DNA from 3 places in the Paenibacillus sanfengchensis genome. Region 2 is predicted to be linked to each of the others. Evidence: predicted binding sites of a transcription regulator. Region 2 holds the regulator's gene; each other region holds the start of a gene.

Region 1 (7,702 bases), on a different contig from region 2:
AGACGAGAACGGCGTGGATCAGTATCAGGAAATGATCGATACGTTCAATACGATCGCCGAGGTGGTCGGCAAGCAGGAGGAAGCCAAGCAGGTGTTGGCGGATTTGGACAAGACGTATCAAGAGGCCGCGGAGAAAATCAAGGCGGCGGGCAAGGAGAATGCCGCGGTTACCTTGGTTCAGGCCTTCAGTAATCAGAATTCGCCGGTTTTCCGGATTTTTACGGATAACTCGATGGCGATCAAAATCCTGAATAAAATCGGTCTTCAAAACGCGTTTAAGGACCCGGCGTTTGAAGTTTACGGTTATGCCGAGAAATCGGTCGAAGCCTTTCCGGCGGTGCAGGACTCGGAGTTTCTGTATATCGTGCAGCAGGATGACAACGTGTTCGAAACGCATTTGAAAGGGAACTCGGTCTGGAAGAATCTGAATTTTGTCAAAGAGAACCGTACCTATGCGCTGGGGGGAGACTCATGGGTGTTCGGCGGTCCGCTGTCCGCGAAGACGCTTGTTGATAAAGCCGTCTCCGTGATCGCGCCATGAGTACGGTGACCGGGCTAACCTCGAAAAAAGCGGCAGCCCCTCAGAAGCGGACCTCCCGGGGTTCGCTTTTTCTTGTGTTTGCGGCGGGTCCGCTGATCCTGGCGCTGCTGCTGTGCCTACAAATTACGCAGGGCACCGCGGGCATCTCCCTGGCCCTGATCCGGGATGCGCTGTTTCATCCGGCCCCGGAGGATCCGCTTCATCAAATCGTCCGGGGGGTCCGCCTTCCCCGGGCTGTGATAGGGGCACTGGCGGGAGCCGCGCTCTCCGTGGCGGGCGTCCTGCTGCAGACGCTGACCCGCAATCCGCTTGCTTCCGCCGGGACGCTGGGGATCAACGCCGGAGCTTACCTGGCGGTCGTGGTGGCGACGATCTTTTTCCCTTCGGTGATGGGCGGGTTCCCGCTGCTGACCGCGATGGCCGGCGGGCTGCTTGCCGGGGGGATCGTGTTTCTGCTGGCCGGGCAGCGGCGAAGCGGGCCGGTACGGTTGGCCCTGGGCGGCATGTCCCTGACGCTCGTGCTTTCATCGTTGACGGGAACGCTGCAACTGCTGTTTGAAAATGAGACGGCAGGCTTGTTCCTGTGGGGCTCCGGCTCATTGATTCAGAACGACTGGCAGAACGTGACGGCGATCTGGCCGTGGATTGTGGGCGGACTGCTGCTCGCCGCGCTGTTCAGCCGCAACCTCGACGTCCTCCTGATGGACGAGGAGGTCGGCAAATCGCTGGGGCAGCGCATCGGTCTGACCCGAACCGCCAGCGTGCTGACGGCCGTCCTGCTGGCCGCAGTCACCGTCAGCGCGGTGGGGCCGATCGGCTTCGTCGGCCTGATTGCGCCGCATTTGCTGCGGCTGATGGGGCTGCATCGCCACCGGCTGCTGATTCCCGGCGCCGCGATCTGGGGCGCGATCGTGCTGGTGGCGGCCGACCTGGCCGTGCTGCTGTTGGAGCCGGCCTTCGGCCTGCTGCCGGCCGGCTCGGCCACGGCGGCGCTCGGCGCGCCGTGGCTGGTTTGGCTCGTGTACCGCATGAAGCCGACGCGCGGCGACGTGCAGGGCGCGTCCTCCGGCATGGGAGCGGGCTTCCGCCGCTCCCTGCCGTATCCCGCCCTGCTGGCGGGGGCGGGGCTGCTGCTGTTGCTCGCGCTGGGCGCCGGCCTCGTCTTCGGCGGCAAGACCGTGCCGCTGCCGGAGCTGTGGGCCGCCTTTACGGGCGAGGCCAGCAAGATCACCCGTTACATGGTGATCGAAACGCGGCTGCCCCGCCTGCTGATCGCGGCCCTCGCCGGGGCCTCGCTGGCCGCGAGCGGGACGCTGCTGCAGGGCGTCGTGCGCAATCCGCTCGCCGATCCTTCGGTGATCGGCGTGACGTCCGGCGCCGGCCTGGGCGCGCTCGTCTTCCTGATTCTGCTGCCCCAGCTGCCGGGCTCGCTGGTGCCGGCGGCCGCCTTCACCGGCGCGGTGGGCGCGGCGCTGGTGATCTTCGCGATCAGCCGCAAGGGCGGCCTGCAGCCGGCCAAAGTCGCGCTGATCGGCATGGCCGTCTCCGCTTTCGCCTCGGCCGGCATTCAAGCGCTGGTGGTCAAGGCGCAGCTGCGGGTGGCCTCGGCGCTCACCTGGCTCTCGGGCAGCACCTATGCCCGAGGCTGGGAGGAGCTCGCCTGGCTGTTCGCCTGGCCGCTGGTGCTGCTGCCGCTCGCGTGGGCGCTCGCCCGCCGGCTGGACCTGCTCGCGCTCGGGGACGCCTCCGCGATCAACCTCGGCGTCTCCGCCGGACGGACGCGCCTGCTCGGCGGCCTGCTGGGCGCGGCGCTGGCGGCCTCGGCCGTCGCGACGGTCGGCACCGTCGGCTTCGTCGGCCTGCTTGCGCCGCATGCGGCCCGCTTGCTAGTGCCGAACGCGAACCGCAAGCTAGTCTTGCTTTCGGCCCTGCTGGGGGCCGTGTTCCTGGTGCTTGCGGATCTCGTGGGGCGGGTGCTGCTCGCCCCCAAGGAAATTCCATCCGGCCTAGTCGTGGCTCTGCTGGGCGCGCCGTACTTCCTCTGGTTGATGCGGACGGCCGGGGCCCCCTCCGGCAGCAAATAAAACCGTGCACTCATAAAAAAGATGGAAAACCGACCGGAAAACACCGGCCGGTTTTTTCGCGTTCGGCGGGTAATTTTGCGTGGGGGCAGGAACAATAGGGACAGCGGTAATTATTTTGGACTAGTAGGGACATAGTGTGGACCGACAGCGATCGGATTGAGCCGCGGTTGAAATTATTTAAAATTGTGAATATTTTAAGAACGCGCACTTTTCTGCTTGCAATGTGAAAAATGTCACACTATAATAGAATCATGAGGTGAACAAATTCACAAAGTCTTTATTTTATAAGTGACATATTTCACATGAGATAATCCTGGACGTTACGATTTATCGAACGTTAGGAAATTGAGGAGGAAGAAACCATGAAAGTCGCCGTTATCGGATGTACCCACGCAGGAACCGCAGCCATTGTAAATACCGCGAAGCTTTACCCGGAAGCCGAGATTACCGTTTATGAACGCAATGATAATATTTCGTTCCTTTCGTGCGGGATTGCCCTTTATGTAGGGGGGATGGTTAAGGATCCCCAGGGCCTTTTCTACTCGTCGCCGGCCCAGCTCGCTGAGCTTGGCGTCAAAACAAACATGCGGCATGAAGTCATCGCGGTCGATACGGAGACCAAAACGCTTCGGGCCCGCAACCTGGAGAATGGAACCGAATTTGACGATACGTTCGACAAGCTGATTGTGACGACGGGATCGTGGCCGGTCGTTCCGAAATTCGAAGGCATTGAGCTCGAAAATATCCTGCTCTCGAAGAACTTCAATCACTCGAACACCATCATAGAAAAGTCGGAACAAGCCAATCATATCGTTGTGGTGGGTGCCGGTTACATCGGTGTTGAACTGGTCGAAGCCTTCCAATTGAACGGGAAAAAGGTAACGTTGATCGATGCGGAAGAGCGCATCCTCAGCAAGTACCTCGACGCCGAGTATACGGACAAAATCGAAGGATCGCTCAGTGAGCATGGAATCACTCTGGCTTTGAACCAAAAAGTGACCAAGTTTGTCGGCGAGGAAGGAAAAGTAACCAAAGTGGTCACGGACCGCGGCGAATATACCGCCGATCTTGTGATTCTGTGCATCGGCTTCCGCCCGAACACCGAATTGTTGAAAGGTCAAGTCGACATGCTGGGCAACGGAGCAATCATCGTGGACGAGTACATGCGGACGAGCAAGCCTGACGTTTACGCAGCGGGCGACAGCTGTGCGGTCTTTTACAACCCGACCCGGGAGCATGCTTACATTCCGCTGGCCACTAACGCCGTTCGGATGGGTACCCTGGTTGCCCGCAACCTGGTTACGCCGACCGTTAAATATATGGGAACGCAAGGCACATCGGGGATTAAAATCTATGAGGACAATATCGCGGGTACCGGGATGACGGAAGCCTCGGCCAAAGAGGCGGGCATCGACGCGGAAGCGGTCATGATTACCGATAACTACCGTCCGGAATTTATGCCGACCCATGAACCGGTTATGCTGAAGGTCGTTTACGAAAAAGGAACGCGCCGGATTCTCGGAGCTCAAATCATGTCGAAGGTGGATCTGACCCAGTCGATCAACACGATTTCGGTTTGTATCCAAAACGGCATGAAAATGGAGGAACTGGCGTTCGTCGACTTCTTCTTCCAGCCGCACTACAACAAACCGTGGAATTTCCTCAACAGTGCCGGACTGGGTGCGCTGCCGGAAGTGCCGGCCCGCAAGGCCGTTACCGTTTAAAATTTAGCCGATTTGTATATCACAGCCGCCTCGGTTTCAACCCCGGGTGGCTGTTTTTCATTTTCGGCATAAGCTCGCCCAATACCCATTTGGGTAGCCGATTGAGGGATAAGGGGGCGTGTAGCAGCTCCAAGCATTTTTTGTGGTTAAAATTGTGAAATGTTTCACTTTTGAAAACGGTAACGTGACTTATGTTACTTATCCGCACCAGGGGCCAAGATACAATGGACGTAAAGACCGCAGTTTATGAACTGCTTCTAAAGGAGAATGGAGAGAATGGCTTACAACAAACCGGATCAAATTGCGAAAGTGACGGTGGAAATGGGCGTAAAGAAAGCCCACAATCCGCTGTTGACGGTGCTGATTCTGGGCTTTTTGGGCGGGGCCTTTATCGCGCTTGGATTTTTGCTGGATATCCGCGTGATCGCCAGCGCGCCGAAGGAGTGGGGCAGTTTCGCCACCTTTATCGGCGCGGCGGTGTTCCCGATCGGCCTGATCCTCGTGCTGCTTGCCGGAGGCGAACTGTTGACCGGAAATATGATGGCTGTGCCGCTGTCGCGGATGGCGCGCAAGATCACAGCCGGGGAGATGTGCAAAAACCTGGTGCTCATTACGTTGAGCAACTTTGTCGGCGCTCTGTTTGTCGCCTATTTCTTCGGTCATATCGTCGGATTGACCGCGGAAGGCGCGTACCTCGAGAAGCTTGTGGATATGGCCGGACATAAGCTGGATGCCGGATTCGTGCAGGCCTTTGTGTCCGGGATCGGCTGCAACTGGCTGGTGGCGCTGGCCGTTTGGCTTTCTTACGGGGCTGACAATATGAGCGGTAAAATCCTCGGCATCTGGTTCCCGACGATGGCCTTTGTCGCTATCGGATTTCAGCACGTTGTGGCAAATATGTTTCTGATTCCGGCGGCGATATTTGAGGGATATTTCTCCTGGGGGGAGTACCTCAAAAACTTTGTGCCGGTTTGGCTCGGCAACCTGACGGGAGGCGCCCTGTTCGTCGCCGGCGCGTATTGGGCGGCATACCTGAAAGATGGAGGAAAGAAAGAGCAGGCCTCCGGCGATGCCGTGGCCGCGCCGCTAAGCAAGCACGCGTAAGAAGCCGGTTGCCGCTGTGGCTCGATTGAGAGACGGTCTCCTGCGGAGGCCGTCTTTTTGATTTAGTCTTTAGATTAGCGGCTTTTAGAGGCGCTATTTCGGGCTGATTCGGCTCCGCAGTAAGATTAGCGGTCCAAAAGGGTCTTATTTCCCGGCACCGGACTCCAAAATCGTTTTTTGCCCGCTTTTTCCTAAAATAAGACCCTGAAAGCCCGCTATTTCACCTTTATGAAGCGAATTCGACAAATTAGCGGCGCAAAAGGCCTTTATTGACCCGTACCGGCTTACTCCTCCTGTCTCTGTTCGAGATGTGCATGGGAGGGACTAGGTGCCGAAATCCCTCCTGTTACCAGTGCCCTCTGTCAGGCAACCTTGATTACATAAAATCCCTGCAAATTTGCATCTTTTTCCACATCCCCTCGTGAATCTGCCTAAAATACCTGCAGATTTGCATCCTTTTGGAGTTGAAGGAGTATGTCTTATGGGGAACCTGTAGACATCGTTCCGTCTTTTTTCTAAGATTATAGAATCTGCAAGTTTGAGATAGGGGATGAAGCCATGATTCGCGAGGAGAACGGAATTTTTCCCGCGGTGTGTCCATTGGATTGCCCGGATACCTGCGGTTTGTTACTGCATAAAGAGAACGGAAAAATCGTCAAGGTGACGGGGAATCCCGCTCACCCGATTACCCAGGGAGCCATCTGCAACAAGGTACGGAACATGGCTGAGCGGGTGTATCATCCGGAGCGGGTGCTTTACCCGCTCAAGCGGGTCGGGGCCAAAGGCGAAGGGAAATTCGAGCGGATTTCCTGGGACGAGGCGATTGCCGAAATCGCCGGACGGTACAAGGAGCTTATCCGCGAGCATGGACCCGAGTCGATTATGCCGTACAGCTTCTACGGCAACATGGGGATCCTCAGCGTTGACGGCATGGATCGGCGCTTTTTCAACCGGCTGGGGGCTTCCCAGCTGCAGCAGGGGATTTGCAATTCCGCCGGAAGTGCCGGCTGGAAGTATACGATGGGCTTCGCTGGGGGCACCAGTCCGGAGGATACGGTAAAGGCGAAGCTTATTATCATTTGGGGCGGCAATCTGGTCAGCACAAACATGCACCAGATCGCCTTGATCGAAAAAGCCCGCAAGCAGGGGGCGAAGCTCGTTGTGATCGACGTCCATCGCAACCGCACAGGGCAGCGGGCGGATTGGTTTATCCCGCTGTATCCGGGGACGGACAGCGCGCTCGCGCTCGGCATGATGCATGTCCTGTTCGAACGCGGCCTCGTCAACGAATCGTTCATGGAGCGCTATACAACCGGGCACGCCGAACTGCGTGAGCATGTGAAAGCCTACACGCCGGAGTGCGTCTCGGCGATTACCGGCATCCCGGCGGATGACATCGTCAAGCTGGCCGTGCTGTACGGCGAAACCTCTCCGGCCTACATCCATATCGGCAACGGGCTGCAGCACCATGACAACGGCGGAATGACGGTGCGGACCATCAGCTGTTTGCCGGCGCTGACCGGGCAGTGGCTCGTTCCCGGCGGAGGGGCTTACAAGTCTAACGGAGCTTATAACAAAATGAACGCGGAGGCGTTGGAACGCCCGGATTTGCGGAAGAATCCGGAGGCCCGGACGATAAACATGAACCGCATCGGCGAGGCGCTGCTGACGCTGGACCCGCCGCTTTATGCGCTGTTCGTATACTGCGCGAACCCGGCGGTCGTTGCCCCGGATACCGGCAAGGTGGAGCGCGGCTTAAGCCGTGAGGACTTGTTTACCGTCGTGCATGATCTGTTCCTGACGGATACGGCCAAGTATGCGGATATTGTTTTGCCGGCGACGTCCACCTTTGAAAATACGGACCTCTACGCTTCCTATTGGCATCATTACGTACAGATCCAGGAGCCGGTCATTCCCGCTCAGGGCGAGAGCAAGAGCAATGTCGAGGTGTTTCGGCTTCTGGCGGCCGCATTGGGATTTGAGGAGGAGGCGTTCCGCGATACGGAGGAGGACATGATCCGCCTGGCGCTGGATTATCCGGCCAACCCTTACTTGCGGACCATTACGCTGGAAGGATTGAAGGAGCAGCGGATAGTCAAGCTGGACATGGCGCACAAGGAGCGGTATTTGGACAGCTTGCCGACACCTTCGGGCAAGATTGAACTATACTCGGCCCAAATGGCCAAGGAGGGCCTCCCTCCGCTGCCGACTTACACTCCGCTGCACGAAGGGTACGACGGGGAGAACCG
Region 2 (7,702 bases):
GAATATTTCCCAAGTGTATCGTTCCTTTGTCAAACCGGGAATCCCGATTCCGCCGTTTATTACGAACCTGACGGGAATTACGGAAGAGGATGTCAAGGATGCGCCGGAACTGGATGAAGTGATGGTGGACCTGGTTCCGCTCTTGAACGATGCCGTACTCGTCGGCCATAACGTAGCCTTTGATTTCAATTATTTGCAGAGCGCGCTCGATAAGACAGGGTATTTGCCCTTTACCGGGCGGATTCTCGATACGATGGATTTCTTGAAAATCTTCTTTCCTTCGCTGACAACCTATCAACTGGGGATGGTCGCTGTCGAGTTCGGCGTAGAGCATGAACGCCCCCATCAGGCCGACAGCGACGCTTTGGCCACAGCACTGATCTTCCTGAAGTGTCTGGAGGAGCTGGAAGGGCTGCCGCTTCTGGTGGTTCAGCGTTTGGCCGACCTGTTCGCCGGCGAGGATAGCGACCTCGGCTGGTTCTTCGACGCCATGCTTCAGGAGAGAGAGCGGGAAGGAGAGCCGAGCCCGGACGGTTTTGTGTATTACCGCCAGTTTGCGCTCCAGGTTGAGGACTGGATGGATATCGAGCCGGCCAGGAATGGCCTTTCCGACAATCCGCTCAAGGACGTCTCGTTCGAGCAGTTTATGGATCAGGTGCGGGAGCGTCTCAAGACGATATTGCCGGAATACGAGGAGCGCGAAGCGCAGAATATGATGCTGTCCGAAGTCGGCAAAGCGTTTGCCGAGGACAAGCACTTGTTGATCGAAGCGGGGACCGGAACGGGAAAATCGCTCGGATATCTTTTGCCGGCCATCTATCATAGTGTCAAACAGGACGATAAGGTGATGGTCAGCACGCATACGATCAATTTGCAGGAGCAGCTTAGGGAAAGGGATGTCCCCTTGCTTACTGATGCGGTTCCGTTTCCGTTTCGGGCCGCCGTATTCAAAGGGCGGCAGCACTATTTGTGTTTGCGCAAATTTGAACATAAAATTAATAGAAGAGACTTTGCCTCACCTAAGGAAGAGGTAATCACCGCCGCCCAGATGATTGTGTGGCTGGCGCACACGGAAACGGGCGACGACGAGGAATTGAACCTCGGAAACCGCGGCGGGGACTTCTGGGAGACGGTGGCGAGCGAGTCCGATTCCTGCCTCGGCCGCTCTTGTCCTTGGTTCCGCAAGTGCTACTACCACAGAGCGAAGCATGAAGCCGGCGTAGCGGACGTGGTCATCACCAATCATTCCAAGCTGTTTACCGATATTCAGGCCGGACACCAGCTGCTGCCCGGGTACGAGCGCCTGGTGATCGATGAGGCCCATCATTTGGAGGAAGTCGCCGGGAAACACCTAGGGCTCCAAATGAAATATTTCACCGTTGTCCATACGCTCACCCGGCTGTTCAAGGACAGCAAGACAGGCCAATTTCCGAATCTGCGCGTGATGCTGGATCAGTCGGGGAGCGAAAAATCGGCCGAGTGGTGCTCCGTCATCGACGGGCTGTATCCGACACTGGTCGATGTGAAGGAAATCTGGGATCGGCTGGCGGACCAGATGTTCGGCTTAATGCCGGAACGCAGCGACGCGGCGCCCGGGGATCCGGGGCAATTTGTGCTGCGCCTGCTGCCCCAGAAGAAACCGAAGCAGTGGGAGGCCCTGTCTGCGCTGGAGAACCAGATCTATACCGCTCTGGGCGACGTGATCCGCAAAGGGGAAAGGCTGATCGGCGAGTTAAAAGACGATGAGCACGACTACGGCTATGACAGCCTGATCACCGATATCGGCGGGCTGCTGAAAGATCTCGCCACCGAGCGGGAAGCGCTTCGCTTTTTTATCAAGCTTGAAGACTTAAGCACGGTCTACTGGATCGAGAGCAATGGCAATTACCGCAGCAAATCGCTGCAAATCTTTGCGGTGCCGATCGATGTGAGCACCCAATTGAAGGAATTTTTCTTCAACAAGAAGAAAAGTGTAGTGATGACTTCGGCGACCCTCTCGGTCGACAAGTCCTTCCAGTACATGATCGATCAATTGGGGCTGACCGAAGCGGCGGAGCAGGAGCGGCTCAACACCTCTATGCTTCCGTCCCCGTTTAATTACCGGGAACAGGCCTTACTTGTCATTCCGCGGGATTTCCCGAGCGTGAAAGGCAGTGTCGGAGACGACCATTTTGTCTCTACGCTCGTTCGGTCCTTGGCCGATACGGCGATCGCCACCCACGGGAGAATGCTGGTCCTGTTCACGTCATACCGGATGCTGCGGCAGGTGTATGATCCGCTGAAGGAGCTGCTTGCCGGACAGGGGATCACCGTAATCGGGCAGGGGATGGACAGCGGAAGCCGAACGAAGCTGACCCGCCGGTTTCAAGGACAGCAAGCCTCAGTTCTGCTTGGCACGAGCAGTTTCTGGGAAGGCGTTGACATTCCCGGCGAGGCCTTGACGAGCCTGGCAATCGTTCGCCTGCCGTTCCAGCCTCCGAACCATCCGCTGGTGGAGGCGAAAAGCGAGAGGCTGCAGCAAGAGAAGAAGAACCCGTTCATGAAACTGTCCGTTCCCCAAGCCGTTATCCGCTTTAAACAGGGTTTCGGCAGACTGGTCCGGTCCTCGCAGGACCGCGGGATCGTGGTGGTTTATGATACTCGGATCTTGGAATCCTATTACGGTAAATACTTCTTGTATTCTTTGCCCGGACCGAAAATGGAGCATATGCCGTTGGAGCAGATGGTGCCTCGAATTTCGGAATGGTTAAACGCCGGGGAATCGTAAGTGTTCCTCAAATCGTGTAAGTAGGGGGAAATTTGATGAAATCGGAAAAAATTTCGGATGCAGTGGTTCGCCGCCTGCCGGTGTACCTGCGCTTTCTCAATGAACTCAGCCGCCGGGAGGTGCCTACGGTCTCTTCGCAGGAACTTGGGCAGAAGCTGGATTTGAATCCGGCGCAAATCCGTAAAGACCTGGCTTACTTCGGAGATTTCGGGCGCAAGGGAATCGGCTACGACGTAACGTATCTGATCGAGAAAATTCGCCAAATTCTGAACCTGGATCAGCAAATTAATGTAGCTTTGATCGGGGCCGGTAATCTTGGCCACGCGTTGTCCAATTATAACGCGTATGTGAAAGATAATATGAAAATTGTAGCGGTCTTTGACGCATCCCCCCACAAAATCGGGACGCAGATCAACCATATTACGATTCAGCCGATCGAGGAGCTGGTGGATACGGTGCGGAGCAGCAACATCCGCATCGGGATCATCACCGTACCCGATGTGGAAGCGCAGCGGGTTGCCGATCAATTGGTGGCTGCGGGAATCGGAGCGATTTTGAATTTTGCGCCAACCATCCTTAAGGTGCCTTCGGAAGTGCGCGTGCATGCGGCGGATTTCACAACCGATTTGATGAGTTTGGCTTATTATCTGGATGGCGGAAAGGAACATACGGAACATGACGCGAAAATGGCTGATTAAAGACGGTACCTTCGCGGTGCCGGATCAGAAAACCCCGATCATCCGGGGCTATATGCTGGTCGAAGGAGACCGGATCACATACGTCGGAACGGAGCGCCCGCAAGGCGTGGAAGGGGCCGAAACGTTTGACGGCAAGGGGCTGTTGTTTCTCCCCGGGTTGATCAATACGCATGGTCATGCGGCGATGTCGCTCTTGCGCGGCTATGGAGACGACATGGTGCTTCAGGAGTGGCTGCAGGAGAAAATGTGGCCGATGGAAGCGAAGTTTACCGGCGAGGATGTATATTGGGGAACGGCCTTGTCCGTGCTGGAGATGCTAAAGGGCGGAACGACCACCTTTTTGGATATGTACGACCATATGGAACAGGTAGCTTCCGTCGTGGATCAATCGGGAATCCGCGCCGTATTGACTCGCGGCGTAATCGGGCTCTGTCCTCCTGAGGTGCAGCAAAGCAAGCTGAACGAAGCGGTGAGCTTTGCGCGCGATTGGCACGGCAAGGCGGACGGACGAATCACCACCATGATTTCGCCGCACTCTCCATATACTTGCCCTCCGGATTACATTGAGAAAATTGTACAGGCGGCACATGAGCTGGATTTGCCGATGCACACGCACATGTCGGAGACGAGAGCCGAGGTGGAGCAAAATGTAGCCGATTACGGCGTCCGCCCGGTTCAGCACCTGCTGAATCTCGGGATGTTCAATCGGCCGACGCTGCTGGCCCACGCCGTCCATCTGACGGACGAGGAGATCGGCGTTTTGGCGGAGCACCGGGTAACGGTATCCCACAACCCGGGGAGCAACCTGAAGCTGGCCAGCGGCGTAGCCCGCGTGCCCGAGTTGCTCAGGGCGGGCGTTACCGTATCGCTGGGAACGGATGGACCCGCCAGCAACAATAACCTCGACATGTTTGAGGAGATTCGCCTGGCGGCGCTGATTCATAAAGGCGTGTCGGGAGACCCGACGGCGGTCCCGGCGGGAGAGGCGCTTCGCATGGGTACGGAATACGGGGCGAAGGCGCTGTTCCTTGAGGATACGGGCCGGCTCGCCGCCGGTATGAAGGCGGATTTTATCGCCCTGAATACGGAACAGGCGCATTTTCTGCCCCGCACGGACTATATTTCCCATATCGTATATTCGGCGGGACCGAAAGATGTGGAGCATGTTTGGGTAAACGGCAAGCAAGTGGTTAAGCATGGCGCTTGCCTGACGCTTGATGAGGAAAAAGTACGTTTTGAAGCCCAAGCTGCGTTCGAGCGCCTTCTCGGCCGATAAGACGATCTACTGTATGTTGAAACTACGCCGATCGGGGAAAGGAAGAGAAGGTTGAGGAACAGAACCAAGTGGATCCTGCTCTCCCTTCTGATGTTGGGGCTCGTCCTCATCGGGCTTCACCGCTTCTATCTTTTTGTACAGCAGGATCTACGGCAGGGGGAGAAGCAAGCGATTCAGCGGGCGATGCGAGAAACCGGACTGACCGAGGCCGATGAGGTCTGGAAATCCGTCTGGGACCAAGTGTGCTGGGTCGTTCAGGGGAAGGATGAAAGCGGCCGGGAAGTCATGGTCTGGCTGCCGGAAAAGGGGAATCCGGAAGTAAAGCCCCTTTCCGAAGGCGTATCGGAGAGTCAAATTCGCAAGATCATTAAAGACAAATTTCCGGGGATAACCCCTGTCCGGTTGATGCCGGGGATATACAACAACCAGTATGTCTGGCAGCTCTTTTACAAAGAGAAAGCCCATCATTTTTACCGGTTTTTCCGATTCAGCGATGGAGAGCCGTTGGAGGAAGTATTTACTTTACCCAACCGGTAAGATCAACTTCAGAACAAAAAGCAGCCCATTGGGCTGCTTTTTTCGTAAAAATTTAAAATAATTTCACAACTTGATTCGAAATCGTATATACGATGTGATATACTCATCTTTGTAAGTTTAATTTGCGTATTTGTCTACCATTTTCTGATATACTTATCATTATATTTTTCTACAGCAAGGAGGACCTCAACGTGAAATTGCGTGTTGGACCGATTGTGGCAAGTGTGGCCGTATCCGCACTGTTGTTGTTCGGAGGATGGTTTGCGTATAGACAATGGGCGGTTGAGAGCCCGTTTGAGCATAAAATCAATTCTATGGAAGGCGTAAAAAGTGTACAAACAGATATTACCCCAAAACAGGTGGAGTTGAAACTTGATTTGGAGCCCGGAACGAATTTGGGCAGCCTCGTTGAGCAAATTGAGCGGGAAGGCGGCAAATGGATCGGCAGCCGCGAAGTAAAAGTGGTCGTGGAAGACAAAGCCTCAGAGAAGCTGAACGAATTGTGGGACAAGGCCTTGTTCCCGATCGCTCAAGCTATGGAAAAGAAAGAGTACACCGATATCACGACTACGTTGGATGAACTGCAAAAGCAGACCGAAGGCGTTTCGGCCAAAGCGGAAATGGACGATAAGAACGTGTATATTACGTTAACCGATGAGAAGGCGAGCAAGTTTGTTATTTTGCCTCGCGTACCGCAAAGTATGGGGGTGTGGCCTAATGCGTAAGTGGATGATTGAAGTTGCGGCCGGATTTGTCCCGGTTTTCCTCATCTTTCTCGCTTTTATCGGCTATAATGTGATTCCGCTGCTCGTCGGTCTCGTCATGGTGGGCGCACTGCTTACGGCCGTTAAAATGCGCGGCGGGATCGTCGCGACGGCTTCCCAGGAGCGCAAGCGGAAGAAAGTGGCGTCGCCCGGGCTTACGTTTGAAGAGATCGGCGGTCAAGACAGCGCCAAACAGGAACTCCGGGAAGCCCTCGACTTTATGGTGCGTCATGAAGAGATCAAAAAGTTCGGGATTCGCCCGCTGAAAGGGATTTTGCTGACCGGGCCTCCGGGAACAGGCAAAACGCTGATGGCGAAAGCGGCCGCCCAGTACACGAACGCCGTGTTTGTCGCGGCATCGGGCAGCGAATTTGTGGAGATGTACGTAGGCGTCGGGGCCAGCCGGATTCGCGATTTGTTCAAGGACGCCCGCACACGCGCGGCGAAGGAGAACAAAGAGAATGCTGTCATTTTTATCGATGAGATCGATGTGATCGGCGGCAAACGGGAAGGCGGCCAACAGCGCGAGTATGACCAGACGCTGAACCAGCTGCTGACTGAAATGGACGGCATCTATACGTCCGATACGCCGAGGGTCTTGCTGATCGCGGCCACGAACCGCAAAGAGATGCTGGACAGCGCGCTGCTGCGCCCGGGCCGTTTTGACCGGCATATCCAGGTTGATCTGCCGGACAAGAAGGGCCGCCGTCATATTTTGGAGATTCATGCGAAGAATAAGCCGCTGGATGCGGAAGTGAATTTGGACAAGGTGGCCGAGGAATCCTACGGCTTCTCCGGCGCCCAACTGGAGAGCGTGATGAACGAAGCGGCGATTTACGCGATGCGCGATCAATTGGAGGAAATTAAACAAAGTCATCTATCGATGGCGATCGACAAGGTCATGATGGGCGAAAAAACAGACCGTCAATCGACCGAAGAAGAGAAGCGGCGCGTGGCCGTGCATGAGCTTGGCCATGCGGTTGCCGCCGAGGTCGTCGCTCCGGGGAGCGTCAACCAGGTTGCGCTTAGCCCGCGCGGCAGAGCGCTGGGATATGTGCGCCACAATCCGCAGGAGGAAAAATACCTGTACACCAAGCATTATATTGAAGGGCAGATTATCATCGCCTTGGCGGGAGCTGCCGCGGAGGAAATTTACTACGGAGGGCGCAGCACCGGTTCCAGCAACGACTTCGAACAGGCGTTGAACCTGGTGCAGACGATGATGACTTCGGGCTTGACCTCGCTGGGCATCGTGAATATGGACATGGTAACCAAAGAGGTGTTGATGCAAGAAAACTCCAAGATTCTGGACGAGCTTGCGGCCCGGTCCAAACAGATTTTGATCGACCATTCGGCCGTATTCGACCGTTCTCTGGAAATTTTGCTTAAAGAAGAGCGCCTTTCCGGCGATCAATTCCGTTGTCAATTTCGTGACAGCTTGACTTTACCGGCATGATTTATCATGCCGGTTATTTTTTTTTACTTTTTGCTCGTGCTAAGATATTATTATATGTTGGGTATAAAATGATGTATTATTCGACATCAGGGGTACAATATTATGGAGAGACCATGAAAGGATGGAGCGAGAGGACCATGAACTTCAAAAGAATAGGTGTCATTGGTGGCGGCACGATGGGCCAAGGCATCAGCGAAATGCTGG
Region 3 (7,702 bases), on a different contig from region 2:
CGAGCGACGATCATTCGTCCGATCCTTATGCGAAGGAGGGTTACCATGCTGTCTCTTAATGAACTCTGGTTTGTGCTTGTAGCCGTCCTGTTCATCGGTTTCTTCTTCCTGGAGGGGTTCGATTTCGGCATCGGTATGAGCACGCGTTTCCTCGCCAAAAATGATATGGAACGCCGCGTGCTGATCAACTCGATCGGTCCGTTCTGGGACGCCAACGAAGTGTGGCTGCTGACCGCGGGCGGCGCCATGTTCGCGGCCTTCCCGAACTGGTATGCCACGCTATTCAGCGGATACTATACTCCGCTCGTCGTTCTGCTGCTGGCCCTGATTGCACGCGGGGTGGCCTTTGAATTCCGGGGCAAAGTGGCCAACGGAAAGTGGAAAGGCACCTGGGATGTCGCGATTTTCGCGGGCAGCCTGCTGCCGCCATTCCTGCTCGGCGTCGTATTTTCCGGCCTGCTCAAAGGACTGCCGATTGACGCGGACATGGAAATGAAAGCCGGATTGTTCGACATGGTCAATCTGTATACTTTGGTCGGCGGCATTACCGTCGTCGTTCTGTGCCTTGTTCATGGTTTGATGTTCGCTTCGCTGCGTACGACCGGAAGCCTGAGAGAGCGTGCGCGCAAGCTGGCGCAAAAACTGCTGATTCCGCTGGCCGCCTTGTTCGTCATCTTCGCCGTCATGACCTACCTCCAAACGGATGTGTTTAAAGTGCGCGGCGCTATTCTGGCCGCCATGGCCGTCGTTGGCGTCGTTTGCTTCCTGCTGGCGGGCATGTTCATGTCGAAGCAGCGGGACGGCTGGGCGTTCGGGATGACGGGGGCGCTGATCGCGCTGTCCGTCTCCGGCGTATTTGTCGGATTGTTCCCGCGCGTGATGATAAGCTCGATTAATGAGACGTTTTCGCTTACAATTGATAATGCGGCATCCGGTCCATACTCTTTGAAGGTGATGACCATCGTGGCGCTGACGCTGCTGCCGTTCGTACTGGGATATCAGATTTGGAGCTACTTTGTTTTCCATAAACGGGTTCATGAAAAGGAGCATCTGGAGTACTAATGGGTCGCGGACTGATGAAATACAGGGGGATCAAGCCGGTCATGGCGATCATGGCCGGGCTGACCCTGATTCAAAGCATCGCTATCATATTGCAGGCAACCTGGCTGGCGGAGGTCGTCTCCGCCCTGTTTGCCGGCGCCAAGCTGCAGGAACAAGCCGGCGGGGTCGGTTTGTTCCTGCTTGCGTTTTTGGTCCGGCAAGGGTGCGGCTTGCTCATGCAAAAGACGGCCTACCGTTTTGCCGAGCAAACCGGCCAATCACTGCGCAGGCAAGTGCTGGCCAAGTTGTTCGAGATGGGGCCGCGGTTTGCCGGCCGGGAAGGGACGGGGAATTTGGTCACCCTCGTTTTGGAGGGAGTGACGAAGTTCCGAAACTACCTGGAGCTGTTTTTGCCGCGGATGCTGGCTACGGGGATTACGCCGGTGCTGGTGTTGGCCTATGTGTTCACGCTCAACACGACATCGGCGGTCATTCTGATGATCACGATGCCGATCCTGATCGTGTTCATGATTCTGATCGGGCTGGCCGCCCGGAAGCAGACGGAGCGCCAGTGGCAGACTTACCGGACCCTGTCCAACCATTTCGTCGATTCGCTGCGCGGTCTGGAGACGCTGAAGTTTCTGGGGCGCAGCAAAACGCATATCGATTCCATTGAGCGCGTCAGCGATTCCTACCGCTCCGCGACGATGCGGACGCTGCGCGTCGCGTTCCTGTCCTCGTTCGCGCTCGATTTCATCACGATGCTGTCTGTGGCTTCGGTGGCCGTCAGCCTCGGCCTGCCGCTGATCGAGGGACGCATCGGGCTGCTGCCGGCGCTGACCGTGCTGATCCTGGCGCCGGAGTATTTCCTGCCGGTGCGGATGGTCGGCGCCGACTACCATGCGACGCTGGACGGTAAAGAGGCGGGCGAAGCGATGGAGGCGATTGTCGGAGCCGCCGGGGAAGAGGCGGCGAAGGCGTCGCCGGTGCCGGCCGGCGCTGATTTGGCGTGGACCCCGCAGAGTACGCTAGTGCTGCGGGGGATCGGGGTGCGCCACGAGGAAGAGGGGCATCCCTCCCTCGACGGGGTAGATTTGACGTTCAGCGGGATGGGCCGGATCGGCATCATCGGCGAAAGCGGGGCGGGCAAGTCGACGCTGATCGACGTGCTCGGCGGCTTTCTGCGGCCGACCTCGGGCAGCTTCGAGCTGAACGGCTCCAAGCTGGGCGACTTGAGCCCGGAGCGGTGGCGGGAGCAGATTACGTACATCCCGCAAAAGCCATATATTTTCAGCGGTACGCTGGCTGAAAATATCCGCTTTAACAAGCCGGCTGCCGAGCCGGGCGATGTGCTGCGGGCCGCGGAAGCCGCTGGGCTCGGCGCCCTGGTGGCCAGTCTGCCGCGCGGACTGGACGAGCCGATCGGCGGCGGCGGGCGTCCGCTCAGCGGCGGGCAGGAGCAGCGCGTGGCGCTGGCCCGGGCGCTGCTCAGCGAGCGGCCGGTGATTTTGCTCGATGAGCCGACTGCCCATCTCGATATCGAGACGGAGTACGAATTGAAAGAGACGATGCTTCCGTTGTTTGCCGACAAGCTCGTCATTTTGGCTACCCATCGCCTGCACTGGATGCGGGAGATGGACCGGATCATCGTCATGGAGCAGGGGCGGGTGGCCGAAAGCGGCACCCACCAGGAACTCATGGCGCGTCGGGGAGTCTACTACGAAATGGCCAGCTTGCAACAGGAGGGGATCAAAGCATGAAGCGGCAGGAAAACTGGATCAGCCCTTATTTTAAAATGTACAGCGGCCGGTTTGCCCTGTATCTCCTTCTGGGTGTGCTGACGCTTTTGGCGGCGTCCATGCTCATGTTTACCTCCGGATTTTTGATCTCCAAATCGGCTACGATGCCTTACAATATTCTGCTCGTATACGTGCCGATCGTCGGCGTTCGCGCCTTCGGGATCGGCCGCGCGGTGCTCCATTATGTGGAGCGGCTTGTCGGACATGACGCGGTGCTGCGGATCCTTTCCAAAATGCGGGTGCGCTTGTACCGGATCCTCGAACCGCAAGCGCTGTTCATCCGGTCCCGGTATCGGACCGGCGATATACTCGGCGCGTTGGCCGACGATATCGAACAATTGCAGAACGTTTATATCCGCACGGTTTTCCCGAGCCTGATCGCCTTGGTGCTCTATGCTGCCGCTGTGATCGCGTTGGGCGCGTTTGATGTGCGGTTTGCGCTATTGGTCGCCTTGTACATTTTTATTCTGGTCGCGGTGCTGCCTTATATTTCGCTGATGCTGACGCGGAGAATGGATGCCGAACTCAAGCGGGAGCGGAACGGGCTGTATCAAAAGCTGACCGACGCGGTGATGGGGATCGGCGACTGGGTGATCAGCGGAAGATCGGCCGATTTTCTAAGCGAATATGAACGCGATGAGGAGGCTGTGCTGCGCAAGGAGCGGAAGCTGAGAGCCTGGGCGCGCTGGCGGGCCCTCATCGGCCAAATTGTCGTCGGGCTTACGGTCGTGTCGATGATATACTGGTCCGGCGGCCAAGTGGCGGCCGGACAGTTGAACCCGACGCTGATCGCCGCTTTTGTGCTGATCGTGTTCCCACTGGCGGATGCGTTCCTGCCGGTATCCGAGGCCGTCCAGCGTCTGCCGGAATACCGGGAATCGCTGAACCGGCTGGAGCGGATTTCGGGCGGAGGCGCTGGGGAAGGGGCCGCTGCGGCGGTTCCTTCTGCCGCCGAGCTTGACGCGGTGGCCCGGCGCGCGCACGTTAGGCTGGAGGGGACCTCCTTCGCCTACGGCGAGGAAGGGCCGCGCTCCGTGGACGGCGTGATGCTGGATCTCCCGCAGGGCAAGCGGGTCGCCGTCATCGGCCGCAGCGGAGCGGGCAAGTCGACGCTGCTGAAGCTGATCCAGGGGGCCCTGGTCCCGGGGGCCGGGGCCGTCACGATCAATGGGGTGCCGTCCGCTGCGTATGGGGACGGCATCCCCCGCATCATCTCCGTGCTGAACCAGAGCCCGCATTTGTTCGACACGACGGTGGCGAACAATATCCGGCTGGGTCGTCCGGACGCGGAGATGGAGGGCGTTCGCCGAGCCGCGGAGCGGGCGCAGCTCGGCGGGCTGCTTGCCGGTCTCCCGCAGGGGCTGGATACGCCGATGCGGGAGACCGGGCAGCGCTTCTCCGGCGGGGAGCGGCAGCGCGTCGCCTTGGCGCGCGTGCTGCTGCAGGACACGCCGGTGCTGATCCTGGACGAGCCGACGGTCGGGCTCGACCCGCGGACCGAGCGTGAGCTGATGTCGACCATTTTCCGGTCGACGGCAGGCAAAACGCTCATATGGGTCACCCACCATCTCGCTTTTGCGGAAGAGATGGACGAGATTTTGTTTATGGAGGAAGGCCGCGTCCTCATGCGGGGGACCCACGCCGAACTGATGGAGCGAGAGCCGAGGTACCGGAACCTGTATGAGCTCGATCGTCCCCAATGGTGAATTTAGAAGCCCAAAGGATATCGTTTCCTTTGGGCTTTTACGATGATATGCTGCGAATTGGCGCTATGGTGCCAACCTGACGCCGCTGATCCATAATTATTATCGGGAAAAACTCCCGTTAATTATGCCTTAATCGGCTTCAGTGAATCAATTAGCTGGAATTTCTCCAGCTAATTGTTCCCCCGGAGGGGAAAAGAGCTCTATACGCCCAATTTAACTGGAGAAATTCCAGTTAAATCACGGATACAGCGGGTTGGCCGCAAATTAGCGGGAGGAAATCCCGTTAATTTCCGGCAGGCGGCACTCCGCCCGTCCGCGCATCATCTCCGCCGCCCCCGTGCATCATCTCCGCCCCCCGCGCATCATCTCCGCCCCCTGCGCATCATCTCCGCTCCCCGCGCATCATCTCCGCCCCCCGCGCAGCGGTTCCGCTCCCTGCGTTGGCAGCTCCGCCCCCCCGTGCATCATCTCCGCCCCCCGCGAAGCCCGTGCAGCAAATCCGCCCGTCCGGCGCTTCATCCGGCCTGCCGGCGCGGCTCTGCCCGCCCTGGCGATTGCCCCTTGAGCGCACGATCCCGCCGGGCTTTTTTATGTGCGAATCCCGGAAGCTTCCGTTCCGGGCGCTAAGCCTATATAATGAGGATTAAAAACCTGAAGAACCTGACGTTCTTTGTTAGGGGAGGTGCGGAAAACGTGGAACTTAGGCAAATTCAATATTTTATAGAGGTCGCGAAGCTGGAGCACGTCACTGAGGCGTCGTATGCGCTTCATGTTTCGCAGTCGGCGGTGAGCAGGCAGATTTTCAAGCTGGAGGCCGAGCTGGGGGTGGACCTGTTCATTCATGAGGGACGCAAGGTGAAGTTGACCCCCATTGGCCGGTTATTTCTGGGGCACATGGAGCACTTGATGAAGGTGATTGAAAGTGCGCAGCAGGAAATCAGCGAATATTTGGACCCTGAAAGAGGAACGGTGCGGATCGGCTTTCCGAGCAGTATGGCGGCGCAAATGATTCCGAAGGCGGTTTCAAGCTTCCGGGAGCGGTATCCGGCGGTGCATTTTCAGCTGCAGCACGGTTCTTACCGGGAATTGGTGGATTGGGTGGCCAAAGGCGATCTGAATCTGGCGATTATGGGTCCCGTACCCCAGCAGGAAGCGCAAATTAAAGGGACGGTGTTGTTCAGGGAAAAATTTGTCGCGCTGCTCCCGGAGAATCATCCGCTGGCGGAAGAAGACTCCGTCAAGTTGAGCGAACTGAAGGAGGACTTGTTCGTGTTGTTTCCCGAAGGGTTCGTCCTGCGCGACATCGTTGTGAAAGCCTGCGACAATCTTGGATTTCAGCCGAAGGTAGCCTTTGAGGGAGACGATCTGGACGCGATCAAAGGACTCGTTTCCGCAGGACTTGGACTGACCGTTCTTCCGGAAATCGCCCTCAGCGAGCATATTGCCTCCAGTATCGTGATTCTACCTATTACGGAGCCGCAGGTCACCCGGGACGTAGGTGTTATCGTGCCAGCGACGCGGGAGCTGCCGCCCACGGAAAAGCTTTTTTATGATTTTTTACAAGAGATCGCGACCGGGTTTGGGTATCAAAATTGAGCAGCACCGCATACTCCTCTTAAAATCGGACAAACTATGATAAAAATCTCAGATTATAGTCATTAAGTTAAAACTTAATGACTATTTTTGTTGAAAGTATGTTACAATCTATATCGGGTTGTTTACTGATTAAATGTTCAATTTTTCACTAACTCTAGCGAGTTTGGTGGGGGAATTGGGACCCTATTAACCCAAAATTCAAGCACTGTGGCTTAATGTAAAGGAGAATTGGTATGTCGGAAGCGAACACGGAAACAAAATCTGTACAAGAAACGACGGTCACGTCCAGCGACCAGGCTCAACGCGATATCGTTGATCAACTGCTCAAGCCTGAGGTTCAGGAATCCTTGACAGTCCTGGTTCAACAGCTGCCGAAATTAACCGAGCTGGTGAATATTCTGACGAAGTCTTACGATTTTGCCAAAACCGTTGCGACGGATGAAACTTTAAAGAGCGATACGGTGGGTGCGATTTCTGAAATTGCCGGTCCAGTTGTAGGCACGGTTAAAAATATTGCAGCCACCGTCATTGAGGCCAAAGACCGCGCTGATGCAAGTCAGGAAGTCATCGGTCTGTTTGGGCTGCTCAAAATGCTCAAGGATCCGGAAGCGCAAAAGCTGTTCCGTTTCGTGAACGCTTATCTTCAAGTCGCGGGTGAGAAGAGCAGACAACAAAAATAGACGCGCTATCTTTAAGGTTTTACCATCTTAATTTGTCAGAACGGAGGACGGAGAATTACTATGTCTAAACATATTGTCATCCTGGGCGCCGGTTACGGCGGCGTACTGAGCGCTTTGAATATTCGGAAATACATGACCAAAGAACAAGCACGGGTTACGGTTGTCAACCAATATCCGACACATCAAATTATTACCGAGCTGCATCGTCTGGCTGCGGGAAGCATCGCGGAACGCGCGGTGGCGCTGCCTCTCGAGAAACTGTTCAAGGGCAAAGACATCGATCTTCGCATCACCAAGGTCGACAGCTTCTCGGTCGACAACAAGCAAGTCAAATTGCACGACGGTACGGTTTTGACTTATGATGCATTGGTTGTAGGGCTTGGCAGCATCACGGCTTACTTCGGGATTCCGGGGCTGGAGCAGTACAGCATGGTGCTGAAATCGGCCGACGACGCCAACCGCATTCATCGCCATATCGAAGAGAAGCTGGCTGAATACGCGAAATCGAAGAATCCGGCGGACGCTACGATTCTGATCGGCGGCGGCGGTTTGACCGGGGTCGAGCTGGTGGGCGAAATCGCCGACAAGCTGCCTGAGCTGAGCAAGAAATACGGCATTAAACAAGAAGAAGTTCAGTTGATGCTGGTCGAAGCCGGTCCTAAAATTTTGCCGGTACTGCCGGACAACCTGATTGAGCGAGCAACGAATAGTTTGGAGAAGCGCGGCGTCAAATTCCTGACCGGGTTGCCCGTTACGAATGTGGAAGGCAATACGATCGATCTGCAGGATGGGCAAAAAATAGTGGCGAACACGTTCGTATGGACAGGCGGTGTGCAAGGAAATCCGCTGGTCGGCGAGTCGGGCCTTGAGGTCAACCGCG

What was found. The regulator Rex, encoded in region 2, represses fermentation and respiration genes when NADH is low (regulators of the CRP and FNR family bind a similar motif). The targets are predictions, from matches to a motif close to TTGTGAAATATTTCACAA.
Region 1: the regulator Rex is predicted to act here: its motif matches at 4,502-4,519, upstream of V4U84_RS04375 (formate/nitrite transporter family protein).
Region 3: the regulator Rex is predicted to act here: its motif matches at 6,276-6,293, upstream of V4U84_RS04595 (DUF1641 domain-containing protein).

What each region holds. Positions count from the first base shown of each region.
Region 1 covers NZ_JBAGJC010000002.1:205,466-213,167, reverse strand. Annotated here, with positions in the region: gene V4U84_RS04390 (ABC transporter substrate-binding protein) at 1-541, shown strand, start outside; gene V4U84_RS04385 (iron ABC transporter permease) at 538-2,625, shown strand; gene V4U84_RS04380 (FAD-dependent oxidoreductase) at 2,988-4,349, shown strand; gene V4U84_RS04375 (formate/nitrite transporter family protein) at 4,626-5,453, shown strand; gene V4U84_RS04370 (molybdopterin-containing oxidoreductase family protein) at 6,012-7,702, shown strand, end outside.
Region 2 covers NZ_JBAGJC010000004.1:154,630-162,331, forward strand. Annotated here, with positions in the region: gene dinG (ATP-dependent DNA helicase DinG) at 1-2,767, shown strand, start outside; gene V4U84_RS09960 (redox-sensing transcriptional repressor Rex) at 2,803-3,465, shown strand; gene V4U84_RS09965 (amidohydrolase) at 3,443-4,741, shown strand; gene V4U84_RS09970 (cell wall elongation regulator TseB-like domain-containing protein) at 4,793-5,278, shown strand; gene V4U84_RS09975 (hypothetical protein) at 5,470-6,003, shown strand; gene V4U84_RS09980 (AAA family ATPase) at 5,996-7,498, shown strand; gene V4U84_RS09985 (3-hydroxyacyl-CoA dehydrogenase family protein) at 7,636-7,702, shown strand, end outside.
Region 3 covers NZ_JBAGJC010000002.1:253,973-261,674, reverse strand. Annotated here, with positions in the region: gene V4U84_RS04620 (cytochrome ubiquinol oxidase subunit I) at 1-59, shown strand, start outside; gene cydB (cytochrome d ubiquinol oxidase subunit II) at 46-1,062, shown strand; gene cydD (thiol reductant ABC exporter subunit CydD) at 1,062-2,801, shown strand; gene cydC (thiol reductant ABC exporter subunit CydC) at 2,798-4,546, shown strand; gene V4U84_RS04600 (LysR family transcriptional regulator) at 5,240-6,142, shown strand; gene V4U84_RS04595 (DUF1641 domain-containing protein) at 6,376-6,822, shown strand; gene V4U84_RS04590 (NAD(P)/FAD-dependent oxidoreductase) at 6,883-7,702, shown strand, end outside.